DNA from 3 places in the Streptomyces sp. BK79 genome. Region 2 is predicted to be linked to each of the others. Evidence: riboswitches for the same ligand, from Rfam matches in the RefSeq annotation. Region 2 holds a riboswitch; each other region holds the start of a gene.

Region 1 (3,966 bases), on a different contig from region 2:
CGCGTGGCGCGTCCTCGTCTTCCTGATACTGACGGTGGTCAGCGACACCGGCGCCTACGCCGTCGGCTGGCGCTTCGGCAGGACCAAGCTGGCCCCCCGCATCAGCCCCGGCAAGACCCGTGAGGGCCTGCTCGGCGCGGTGGCGTTCGCGATGGTGGCGGGCGCGCTGTGCATGCAGTTCCTGATCGACGGCGGCACCTGGTGGCAGGGCCTCCTGCTCGGCCTCGCGGTCGCCGTCAGCGCCACGCTGGGCGACCTCGGCGAGTCCATGATCAAGCGGGACCTCGGCATCAAGGACATGGGCACGCTCCTGCCGGGGCACGGCGGCATCATGGACCGGCTGGACTCACTGCTGCCGACGGCACCGGTGGTGTGGCTGCTGCTGGTGATCTTCGTCGGATCGGGCTGAACCGGAAGGTGATCGTGGCAGGCTCGGCCTGACCTGCGGTTCTTGGTTGAGGGGCTCGCTGTCCACAGGGCGGCGGGTCCCTCTCCGTATGTCTGCGACACTGGTAGGGCCATGCCTAAGCCCGGAGAACTCACATTCGTCGCCCCCCGCGGAGCCAAGAAGCCGCCGCGGCACCTCGCCGACCTCACGCCCGCCGAGCGCAAGGAGGCCGTCGCCGCGATCGGCGAGAAGCCGTTCCGCGCCAAGCAGCTCTCGCAGCACTACTTCGCGCGGTACGCGCACGATCCCGAGCAGTGGACCGACATCCCGGCCGGTTCGCGTCAGGGTCTGCGGGAGGCGCTGCTGCCCGAGCTGATGTCGGTCGTGCGGCATCTGTCGACCGACCAGGGCACCACCCGCAAGACGCTGTGGAAGCTGTTCGACGGGACGCTCGTCGAGTCCGTCCTCATGCGCTACCCGGACCGGGTCACCATGTGCATCAGCTCCCAGGCGGGTTGCGGCATGAACTGCCCGTTCTGCGCCACCGGGCAGGCCGGCCTGGACCGGAACCTGTCGACGGCCGAGATCGTGCACCAGATCGTCGACGGAATGCGGGCGCTCAGGGACGGTGAGGTCCCCGGCGGGCCGGCGCGGCTCAGCAACATCGTGTTCATGGGCATGGGCGAGCCCCTGGCCAACTACAACCGCGTCGTGGGGGCCATCCGCCGCCTCACCGACCCCGAGCCCGACGGACTGGGCCTGTCCCAGCGGGGCATCACCGTCTCCACGGTCGGCCTCGTCCCCGCTATCCACCGCTTCACCGGCGAGGGCTTCAAGTGCCGCCTCGCCATCTCGCTGCACGCGCCGGACGACGAGCTGCGCGACACCCTCGTCCCCGTCAACACGCGCTGGAAGGTCCGCGAGGTGCTGGACGCCGGGTTCGAGTACGCGGCGGTGTCCGGGCGCCGGCTGTCCATCGAGTACGCGCTGATCCGGGACATCAACGACCAGGCGTGGCGCGGTGACCGGCTCGGGCGGCTGCTCAAGGGCAGGCCCGTGCACGTCAACCTCATCCCGCTCAACCCGACGCCCGGCTCGAAGTGGACCGCGTCGCGGCCCGAGGACGAGAAGGCGTTCGTCGAGGCGATCGCGGCGCACGGTGTGCCGGTGACGATCCGGGACACCCGTGGCCAGGAGATCGACGGGGCGTGTGGTCAGCTCGCCGCGAGCGAGCGGTAACCTGACCGGCGTACAGCTTCATACGTCAGTACACCTTCGTACGTCAGTACATCTTTCATACGTCAGTACATCTTCATATTCCGACAGGGGAGCGCCACAGCGCTGAGAGTGCGGCACCGGCCGCAGACCCTCCGAACCTGGCCCAGGTCATTCTGGGTAGGGAGATCGGTCATCACTCGAGCTGTTGCGCCCTGCCCGAGGTCCCCAGGGGCTGCGGGCGGGGCCGCGTCTTCTCCTGGTCACCCAGGAGGAATCAGTGAGCATCACCAAGAAGGCCGCCGCCCTGGCCCTCGGCCTCGGCATGGTCGGCGGCCTGGCCGCGTGCGGATCGTCGTCCGACGGCGACGGGCAGGGCTCCGGCGACTCCAGGACCGTGACGCTGGTCAGCCACGACTCGTGGGCGGCCTCGAAGGACGTCGTCGCCGCCTTCGAGAAGAGCTCCGGCTACAAGGTCAGGGTCCTGGAGGACGGCGACGCCGGGCAGGCCGTCAACAAGGCCATCCTCACCAAGGACAACCCCCAGGGCGACGTCTTCTTCGGCGTCGACAACACCCTGCTGTCCCGCGCGCTCGACAACGGGCTGTTCCAGCCGTACGAGGCGAAGGGCCTCGACCGGGTCGACCCCGCGTTCCAGGCCGACGCCGAGCACCGCGTCACGCCCGTCGACACCGGTGACGTGTGCGTCAACTACGACAAGGCGTACTTCAGCGAGCGCGGGCTGACCCCGCCGGACTCCCTCGACGACCTCGCCGAGCCCGCGTACAAGGACCTGCTCGTCACCGAGAACGCCGGCAGTTCGTCCCCCGGCCTCGGCTTCCTGCTCGGCACGGCCGCCGCGTACGGGGACGAGGGCTGGCAGGACTACTGGAAGAAGCTCAAGGCGAACGGCGTCAAGGTCGTCGACAGCTGGGAGCAGGCGTACAACGAGGAGTTCTCCGGCTCGGCCGGCGGCAAGAAGGCCAAGGGCGATCGTCCGCTCGTCGTCTCCTACGCCTCCTCCCCGCCCGCCGAGGTGATCTACGCCGACCCGCAGCCGGCCACCGCGCCGACGGGCGTCGCCGAGGGCACCTGCTTCCGCCAGGTCGAGTACGCGGGTCTGCTGAGCAACGCCGCGAACCCCGAGGGCGGCAAGGCGCTCCTCGACTTCCTCATCGGCGAGCGGTTCCAGGAGGACCTGCCGCTGAACATGTTCGTCCACCCGGTCCGCGAGGGCGCGCGGCTGCCCGAGGCGTTCCGGAAGTTCGGGCCGCGGGCCGAGGACCCGCAGACCATGGACCCGGCGAAGATCGCCGACCACCGCGACGAGTGGGTCAAGGCGTGGACCTCTCTCGTACTGAAGTAGGCAGGGCCGGGACGAGGACCAGGACCGTGCGCGGGAGCGCGGCGCGGCTCGCCCTGATGGCGGTGCCCGTCGCGTTCTTCGCGGTGTTCTTCGCCTACCCCGTCGCCGCGATCGTCGCGCGCGGACTGGAGGTCGACGGGGTCTGGCGGTTCGGGCGGATCGGGGACGTGCTCGCCCAGTCCGACGTCCGGCACGTGCTGTGGTTCACCACCTGGCAGGCGCTGGCCTCCACCGCGCTCACGCTGCTCGTCGCCCTGCCCGGCGCCTACGCCTTCGCCCGCCTCGACTTCCCCGGCAAGCAGGTGCTGCGGGCCGTGGTGACGGTGCCGTTCGTGCTGCCGACGGTCGTCGTCGGTACGGCGTTCCTGGCCCTGGTCGGGCGCGGCGGGCTGTTCGACGAGCTGTGGGGCGTACGGCTGGACACCACCGTGTGGGCGATCCTGCTCGCGCACGTCTTCTTCAACTACGCCGTCGTGGTCCGCACCGTCGGCGGTCTGTGGGCGCAGCTCGACCCGCGCCAGGAGGAGGCCGCGCGGATGCTCGGCGCCTCGCGGCCCAGGGCCTGGCGGCAGGTGACGCTGCCCGCGCTCGCGCCCGCCGTGGCCGCGGCCTCGCTGATGGTGTTCCTGTTCACCTTCACCTCCTTCGGTGTCGTCCAGATCCTCGGCGGGCCCGCCTTCTCCACCCTGGAGGTGGAGATCTACCGGCAGACCTCGCAGGTCTTCGACCTGTCTACGGCCGCCGTGCTGACACTGATCCAGTTCGCGGCGGTCGCCGCCGTCCTCGCCGTGCACGCCTGGACGGTACGGCGGCGGGAGACGGCCCTGCGGCTGGTGGACGCGGCCACGACCGCCCGCCGGCCGCGCGGTGCCGGGCAGTGGGCCCTGCTGACCGGGGTCCTGCTCACCGTCGCGGGCCTGGTCGTGCTGCCGCTGGCCGTACTGGTGCAGCGCTCGCTCGGCGCCCCCGGCTTCGGCTACTACCGGGCGCTGACCCG
Region 2 (3,966 bases):
CGCCAGCAGGGCGGCCAGGCGGCCCTCCCGCAGCCAGCAGACCGTCCAGGCGGGCCCCGAGGGCTCGCCCCGCCACAGGAGGGTGTCCGCGGCCGTGTGGTGACCGGCGTACTGGACGAAGCGGCCGAACTGCTCGGACCAGAAGTACGGCACCGGGTCGTAGGCGGCCGGGACCTCGCCGACGGCGGCGCCGACGATGCCGGCGGCGACCGTGCGCGGGCCCTGGAGGGCGTTGTCCCAGTGGTGCACCAGGAGCCGCTCCCCGTAGCGCCCCGAGGGGAAGGACGCGCAGTCGCCGACCGCGTGGACGTCCGGCGCGGAGGTGCGCAGGCGGTCGTCGGCCAGGATGTCGCCGTGCGGGCCCAGGGCGATGCCGGAGCCGTCGAGCCAGGCGGTGGCGGGCCGGGCGCCGATGCCGACGACGACCGCGCCGGCGGGCAGCCGCGAGCCGTCGTCGAGGACGACGACGTGACCGGCCTCCCCCGGACCGCCGGATTCGACGCGCTCCACGCGCGCGTGCGTGCGCAGGCCGACGCCGGCGTCGGCGTACCAGGCGGTCATCGGCGCGGCGACCTCGGCGGGCAGCGCGCCCGCGAGCGGATGCCCCGCGGCCTCCACGACGGTCACCGCGCAGCCCGCCTCGCGCGCGGCGGTGGCGAACTCGGCGCCGATCCAGCCGGCGCCGACGACCACGATGTCGTGCTGCCGGGCGAGCACCGGGCGCAGCCGCTCGGCGTCGTCCAGGGTGCGCAGCAGGTGCACGCCGGGCACGCCCTCCGTGCCGGGGAGCCGGAACGGTTCCGCACCCGTCGCGAGGACGAGGACGTCGTACGGCACGGGCCCCGCGGACGTGTCGAGGACGTGCGCGCCGGGCCGGACGCCCAGGGCCTCGCAGCCGAGCCGCAGGGTGATGCCGAGGGCCTCGAAGTCGACGTCGAAGGCGGATCCCTCGGCGGTGCCGAGCAGGACGGCCTTGGACAACGGGGGACGGTCGTACGGCTGGTGCGGCTCGGCGCCGATCAGGGTCACGGTGCCCGTGAAACCCTGCTCCCGCAGGGCGACGGCGGTCTGCACCCCGGCCATGCCCGCGCCCACGACGACCACGCGGCGCTCCGCGTCCGCTCCCCGTTCCCGGGGCTGCTCCTGCGTCTGATCACTCACCCGATCACCTTAGACACCTGACGTACCGTCATTCAGCGCCCCTGCGCGGTGACCTGCTCCACCACGCTCGTCCCGCTGCCCCGCTGGGACTCCCACTCCCAGGTCTCGTCCAGGCGCACCCGCCCGTCCGGCAGTTCGGCGACGGTCGACACGCAGTGCCCCGAGGACGTGCTGCCGTCGGTCTTGAGCTGCACGTAGCGGAAGTCGAGCCGGTCGCCCTCCCGGGTGCCCACCAGGCGGCCCCGGACGACGTCGCCGCCCTCGTACTCGGCCCATACCGCGCCGTCCTGCTCGTGGTAGGTGAACCGGGTCCGCGTGCCCACCTGGCCGGGCGCCTGGTCGGCGACGGGGGCGAGGACGAGACCGTCGAGTGAACGCGCCATGGGCCAGGGCTCCCTTACTGAGACTTACCGCGTCGGGCTAGGCTGGCCAACGTAAAGCACTCGCGGGAGCCCGGACGCACCGGGCTGAGAGGGAGGCTGGCGGCCTCCGACCGTACGAACCTGATCCGGGTCATGCCGGCGAAGGGAGGGGCTGGACGCCCATGTCGTCTCCACCGCACCTGTCGTCTCCGCCGCACACGTCGTCACGGACACCTGACGTCCTCGTGGTCGGGGGCGGGATCATCGGCCTGGTCACGGCGTGGCGGGCCGCGCAGCGCGGGCTCGGCACGGCCCTCGTGGACCCCGAACCGGGCGGCGGGGCCGCCTCGGTGGCCGCCGGGATGCTGGCCGCCGTCACGGAGCTCCACTACGGCGAGCAGACGCTGCTCGCGCTGAACCTGGCCTCGGCGCGCCGCTACCCGCGGTTCGCGGCCGAGCTGGCCGACGCCACGGGCCACGACCTCGGGTACCGGCGGTGCGGCACCCTCGCCGTGGCGCTGGACGCCGACGACCGGGCCCACCTGCGGGAACTGCACGCGCTCCAGCAGCGTTCGGGCCTGGAGTCCGAGTGGCTGAGCGGGCGCGAGTGCCGGCGCCTGGAGCCGATGCTCGCGCCGGGCGTGCGCGGCGGGCTGCGGGTGGACGGCGACCACCAGATCGACCCCCGGCGGCTGGCCGGGGCGCTCGTGGCCGCCTGCGAAGGCGCGGGGGTGGTCTTCCACCGGGAGTGGGCCGAGCGGCTCACCGTCGGGCGCGGCGGGCGGGCCACCGGTGTGGTCACCGCCGACGGCACGGTCCTGGAGGCCGGGCAGGTGGTGCTGGCCGGCGGGTGTCTCAGCGGGCGGCTCAAGGGCGTACCGGACGACGTGCTGCCGCCGGTGCGGCCCGTGAAGGGGCAGGTGCTGCGGCTGGCGATGCCGCGGACGCACGGCCCGCTGCTGAACCGGACGGTGCGTGCCGTGGTGCGCGGCAACCCGCTCTACCTGGTGCCCCGGGAGAGCGGCGAGCTGGTCGTCGGCGCCACCAGCGAGGAGCTGGGCTGGGACACGACGGTCACCGCGGGCGGCGTCTACGAGCTGCTGCGCGACGCCCACGACCTGGTGCCCGGCATCACGGAGCTGCCCCTGACGGAGACCCGGGCGGGCCTGCGCCCCGGCTCCCCGGACAACGCCCCGCTGCTCGGCCCGACCGGTCTCGACGGCCTGCTGCTGGCCACCGGCCACTACCGCAACGGCGTCCTGCTCACCCCGGTCACCGGCGACGTCATGGCGGACGTCCTGACCACCGGGGAGCTTCCGGCCGAGGCCCGCCCCTTCACCCCCCGGCGCTTCGGCGCCGACCCCGCACTCCCGCGACTCTCGGAGCAGCCCGCATGAACATCTCCGTCAACGGCGAGCCGCGCGAGGTGGCTCCCGGTACGGCCCTGGACACCCTGGTGGGCACGCTCACCCCGGCCTCGTCCGGAGTGGCCGCCGCTCTGAACGAGACCGTCGTCCCGCGCGCGCGGTGGTCGGCCACCGCGCTGGCCGACGGCGACCGCGTCGAAGTCCTCACCGCCGTCCAAGGAGGCTGACCATGGCCGACGATCCCTTCGTCCTCGGCGGTACGTCGTACGCGTCCCGGCTGATCATGGGTACGGGCGGGGCGCCCAGCCTCGACGTGCTGGAGCGCGCGCTGGTGGCCTCCGGTACCGAGCTGACGACGGTCGCGATGCGGCGCGTGAACGCCTCGGTGCACGGGTCCGTGCTGTCGGTGCTGGACAAGCTCGGCATCCGGGTGCTGCCGAACACGGCCGGCTGCTTCACCGCCGGGGAGGCGGTCCTCACCGCCCGCCTCGCGCGCGAGGCACTCGGCACGGACCTGGTGAAGCTGGAGGTCATCGCCGACGAGCGCACCCTGCTGCCGGACCCGATCGAGCTGCTGGACGCGGCCGAGACGCTGGTCGACGACGGGTTCACGGTGCTGCCGTACACGAACGACGACCCGGTCCTCGCGCGGAAGCTGGAGGACGTCGGGTGCGCCGCGATCATGCCGCTCGGGTCGCCGATCGGGTCGGGGCTGGGCATTCGCAACCCGCACAACTTCGAGCTGATCGTGGAGCACGCGCGCGTGCCGGTGATCCTGGACGCGGGGGCCGGTACGGCGTCGGACGTGGCGCTGGCGATGGAGCTGGGCTGTGCGGGGGTGATGCTCGCGTCGGCGGTGACGCGGGCGCAGGAGCCGGTGCTGATGGCCGGCGCGATGCGCTCCGCGGTGAAGGCGGGACGGCTGGCCCGGCTGGCGGGGCGGATTCCGCGGCGGCGGTTCGCCGAGGCGTCGTCTCCCGCGGAGGGCTTGGCGGTACTCGACCCGGAGCGGCCCGCTTTTGGGTAGCCCCGCGCTGTCCTGCCGTCTCGGTCTCCCACCCGCGCACCACCCGTTT
Region 3 (3,966 bases), on a different contig from region 2:
CAGCTCGCTGTTGGCGACCGTCCCCACCCCGCTCTGCGCGATCGAGAACAGCAGCAGCAGGGGCAGCGCGGCGCCCGCGTAGGCGAGGACGAGCGTGTTGACGACCGACGCGATGTGGTCGCGGCCGATGCGGATGCCCGCGCGGTACAGGCCGCGCCAGCCCATGGTCGGATTGGCCTCGTGGAGTTCCCAGACCGCGGAGGTCTGCGTGACCGTCACGTCGTCCAGGACACCCAGCGAACCGATGATGACACCGGCGAGCAGCAGACCGCTCATGTCGATCGTCGGATACAGGCCGTGGATGAGGCCGGTGTTGTCGTCCGTGTTGCCGGTCAGCGCGGCCCAGCCGATGAACAGCGATCCGAGGACGCCGATCAGCAGCAGGGAGATCAGGGTGCCGAGCACCGCGACGGAGGTCCGGGCCGACAGGCCGTGACACAGATACAGCGCGATCAGCATGATGGCGCTCGACCCGACCACGGCGACGGCCAGGGGATTCGATCCCTGCAGGATCGCGGGCAGGATGAAGAAGTTCAGCAGCAGGAAGCTGAGGGCCAGCGAGACCAGGGCCATCAGGCCCCGCAGTCGTCCGACGACCACGACGGCGATCGCGAAGATGCCGGCGAGCAGGGCCAGCGGCAGCCCGCGGTTGATGTCGGTCACCGAGTACTGCAGGTCCTTCGGCGCGGAGGGCTCGTAGGCGACCACCACCTTCTGGCCCTCGTGCAACTGCCGTGACTGGTCCGGCTGCACGACCTCGGTGAACGTACGGCCCTTGTCCTTGCCGCTGTCGACGCGGATCGTCGCCCGCTTGCAGTCGCCGTTCGCCTGCTGCACCGCGGAGGAGCCCTCCGCGGTGGAGGTGTCACCGGTCGGCGGGACGCCCGAGGCGTTGACGGACTGACAGCTCAGCTCGACCACCTTCGTGACGGTGCCGTCCTGCGTCTGCCGGTCGAAGCCGACCCCGGTGCGTTCGTGCGCCGGAGCACCACCGGGCCACAGCACCCCGAGCCCGACCAGGACGGCCGCCGCGAACGGGATGAGGACCGCCGCGATGACCTTCCGCAGATGCCGGGAGACCGGCGTGGCCGGCCCGTGACTGTGGACGTGCGCGTGCCCATGGGCGGTGGGGGAGGCGGGCCCGGCCTCGCGGCCGGCGCCGCCGTCGGAGCCCTGCCCGCGGCCGGGCTCGTGCGGTGGGAAGGGGGGATGCTGCGGTGTGGTCACCGCCCGATCATCGCAAGAACCAGGGGGGCCCTCTGTTCACCGCGCCCGAATTGGCGCTAGCGTGGAGGCACCTTTGTACACGCGGGAGCTCGGAGCACCGGGCTGAGAGGGCGCTGACCTCCGTCCCAGCGATGTTTCACGGGAAACGTCACCGAAGTCGAGTGACCTATCCCACGAAGCGTCGGCAGACGGAAGCCGCTGCGTCGACCGCCGAACCTGTTACCGGGTAATGCCGGCGTAGGGAGTAGGTCTCATGACCATCGAGGACGCACGCACGCCTGCCTCCGCGCAGAACTCCGCTCACAAGGAGCGCACGGAGGACGGGAAGTCCATCGGCTGGCACAAGGCGTACGTCGAGGGCTCGCGCCCCGACCTGCGGGTGCCGGTCCGTCAGGTGCATCTCACCAACGGGCAGTCGGTCACGCTGTACGACACGTCGGGCCCGTACACCGATCCGCTGGTCGACACCGACGTCCGCAGGGGGCTGCCGCCGCTGCGTGAGAACTGGATCATCGCCAGGGGCGACACCGAGGAGTACGCGGGCCGCCCCGTCCGCCCCGAGGACGACGGCATCAAGCACACCTCCCCCCGCGGAGGTCTGCGCAACCTGGACGCGGTCTTCCCCGGCCGCCCGCGTCAGCCGCGCCGGGGGCGGGACGGCACGCCCGTCACCCAGCTCGCCTACGCCCGTCGGGGCGAGGTCACGCCGGAGATGGAGTACGTGGCCCTCCGGGAGAACGTCTCGCCGGAAGTGGTCCGCGAGGAGATCGCGGCGGGCCGCGCCGTACTGCCCGCCAACGTCAACCACCCGGAGATCGAGCCGATGATCATCGGCAAGCGGTTCCTGGTGAAGGTCAACGCCAACATCGGCAACTCGGCGGTGACGTCCTCCATCGAGGAGGAGGTCGAGAAGATGACCTGGGCGACCCGGTGGGGCGCCGACACGGTCATGGACCTTTCCACCGGCCGCAACATCCACACCACGCGCGAGTGGGTGCTGCGCAACTCCCCCGTGCCCATCGGGACGGTGCCGCTCTACCAGGCACTGGAGAAGGTCGACGGCCGGGCCGAGGAGCTGACCTGGGAGATCTACAAGGACACGGTCATCGAGCAGGCCGAGCAGGGCGTGGACTACATGACGGTCCACGCGGGTGTGCGGCTGGCGTACGTGCCGCTGACCGCGAACCGCAAGACCGGCATCGTCTCGCGGGGCGGCTCGATCATGGCGGCATGGTGCCTGGCGCACCACCGGGAGTCGTTCCTGTACGAGAACTTCGAGGAACTCTGCGAGATCCTCGCGGCCTACGACGTCACGTACTCCCTCGGCGACGGCCTGCGGCCGGGCTCGATCGCGGACGCCAACGACGAGGCGCAGTTCGCGGAGCTGCGCACCCTCGGGGAGCTCAACTCGATCGCCAAGCGCTTCCACGTGCAGACCATGATCGAGGGCCCGGGCCACGTCCCGATGCACAAGATCAAGGAGAACATCGATCTTCAGCAGGAGATCTGCGAGGAAGCTCCGTTCTATACGCTCGGCCCGCTGACGACGGACGTCGCGCCGGCGTACGACCACATCACCTCCGGCATCGGTGCCGCGATGATCGCCTGGTGGGGCACGGCCATGCTCTGCTACGTCACGCCCAAGGAGCACCTGGGCCTGCCCAACCGTGACGACGTCAAGACCGGCGTCATCACCTACAAGATCGCCGCCCATGCCGCCGACCTCGCCAAGGGGCACCCAGGTGCGCAGGAGTGGGACGACGCGCTGTCCGACGCCCGGTTCGAGTTCCGGTGGGAGGACCAGTTCAACCTGGCCCTCGACCCGGACACGGCACGGGAGTTCCACGACGAGACCCTGCCGGCCGAGCCCGCCAAGACGGCCCACTTCTGCTCGATGTGCGGGCCGAAGTTCTGCTCGATGAAGATCTCGCAGGACATCCGGCGGGAGCACGGAGGGAGCAAGGCCGAGATCGAGGAGGGAATGGCCCAGAAGTCGCAGGAGTTCGCCGCCGCGGGCAATCGCGTGTACCTGCCGATCGCGGACTGAACGAGGCCCGGGCGGCGGTGGGGAGGGGACAGGCCGCACAGCCCGCCCTCTCCCCATCGAAGGCCGGGTCTGGGCAGACTGGGCGCATGACAGCCACTTCCCTGAGCAAGGGCGCCAACCTCGCCGTCGACTCCCCCGCGGTGCGCGTCGAACTCGTCTGGTCCGCCGGACCGGCCGTGCCCGAGGTCGACGTCTCCGCGCTGCTGCTCACCGCGGAGGGCCGGGTGCGGGACGACGGTGACTTCGTCTTCTACAACCAGCCCCGGCACGCGTCCGACGCGGTGCGGCACGTGGGCAAGCAGGGCGGGTCCGGTGCGGGGGCGGGCGTCATGACCGACGCCGTCGAGGTGGACCTGCGCTCGGTGGAACCGGTCGTCGACCGCATCGTCCTGGGTGCCTCGGCGGACGGTGGGACCTTCGGCCAGGTTCCCGGGCTGTCGCTGCGGTTGCTGGAGGCCGGGACCCGGACCGAGCTGGCCCGGTTCGACATGACGGCCGGGCCGGAGACCGCGCTGCTCGGCGGCGAGCTGTACCGGCGGCAGGGGAAGTGGAAGTTCCGGGCGGTCGGACAGGGGTACGCCTCCGGTCTCGCCGGGCTGGCCACCGACTTCGGGATCACCGTGGACGAGGCTCCGGCCGCGCCAACGGCCCCGTCGACGGTGGCGGCACCTCAGGCTCCTCCGACACCCGCG

What was found. A riboswitch is a leader RNA that binds a small molecule or an ion and turns the genes downstream of it on or off. The one in region 2 is predicted to bind thiamine pyrophosphate.
Region 1: it holds a riboswitch for thiamine pyrophosphate, as region 2 does, so the genes downstream of both, ACFIF2_RS22430 (thiamine ABC transporter substrate binding subunit) here and thiO (glycine oxidase ThiO) in region 2, are expected to answer to the same signal.
Region 3: it holds a riboswitch for thiamine pyrophosphate, as region 2 does, so the genes downstream of both, thiC (phosphomethylpyrimidine synthase ThiC) here and thiO (glycine oxidase ThiO) in region 2, are expected to answer to the same signal.

What each region holds. Positions count from the first base shown of each region.
Region 1 covers NZ_JBHVOC010000017.1:159,455-163,420, forward strand. Annotated here, with positions in the region: gene ACFIF2_RS22420 (phosphatidate cytidylyltransferase) at 1-409, shown strand, start outside; gene rlmN (23S rRNA (adenine(2503)-C(2))-methyltransferase RlmN) at 521-1,627, shown strand; TPP riboswitch at 1,703-1,808, shown strand; gene ACFIF2_RS22430 (thiamine ABC transporter substrate binding subunit) at 1,884-2,969, shown strand; gene ACFIF2_RS22435 (ABC transporter permease) at 3,026-3,966, shown strand, end outside.
Region 2 covers NZ_JBHVOC010000013.1:69,947-73,912, forward strand. Annotated here, with positions in the region: gene ACFIF2_RS17770 (NAD(P)/FAD-dependent oxidoreductase) at 1-1,104, opposite strand, end outside; gene ACFIF2_RS17775 (hypothetical protein) at 1,194-1,544, opposite strand; TPP riboswitch at 1,597-1,708, shown strand; gene thiO (glycine oxidase ThiO) at 1,706-2,920, shown strand; gene thiS (sulfur carrier protein ThiS) at 2,917-3,117, shown strand; gene ACFIF2_RS17790 (thiazole synthase) at 3,120-3,917, shown strand.
Region 3 covers NZ_JBHVOC010000025.1:145,195-149,160, reverse strand. Annotated here, with positions in the region: gene ACFIF2_RS28785 (YibE/F family protein) at 1-1,227, opposite strand, end outside; TPP riboswitch at 1,299-1,488, shown strand; gene thiC (phosphomethylpyrimidine synthase ThiC) at 1,481-3,274, shown strand; gene ACFIF2_RS28775 (VWA domain-containing protein) at 3,361-3,966, shown strand, end outside.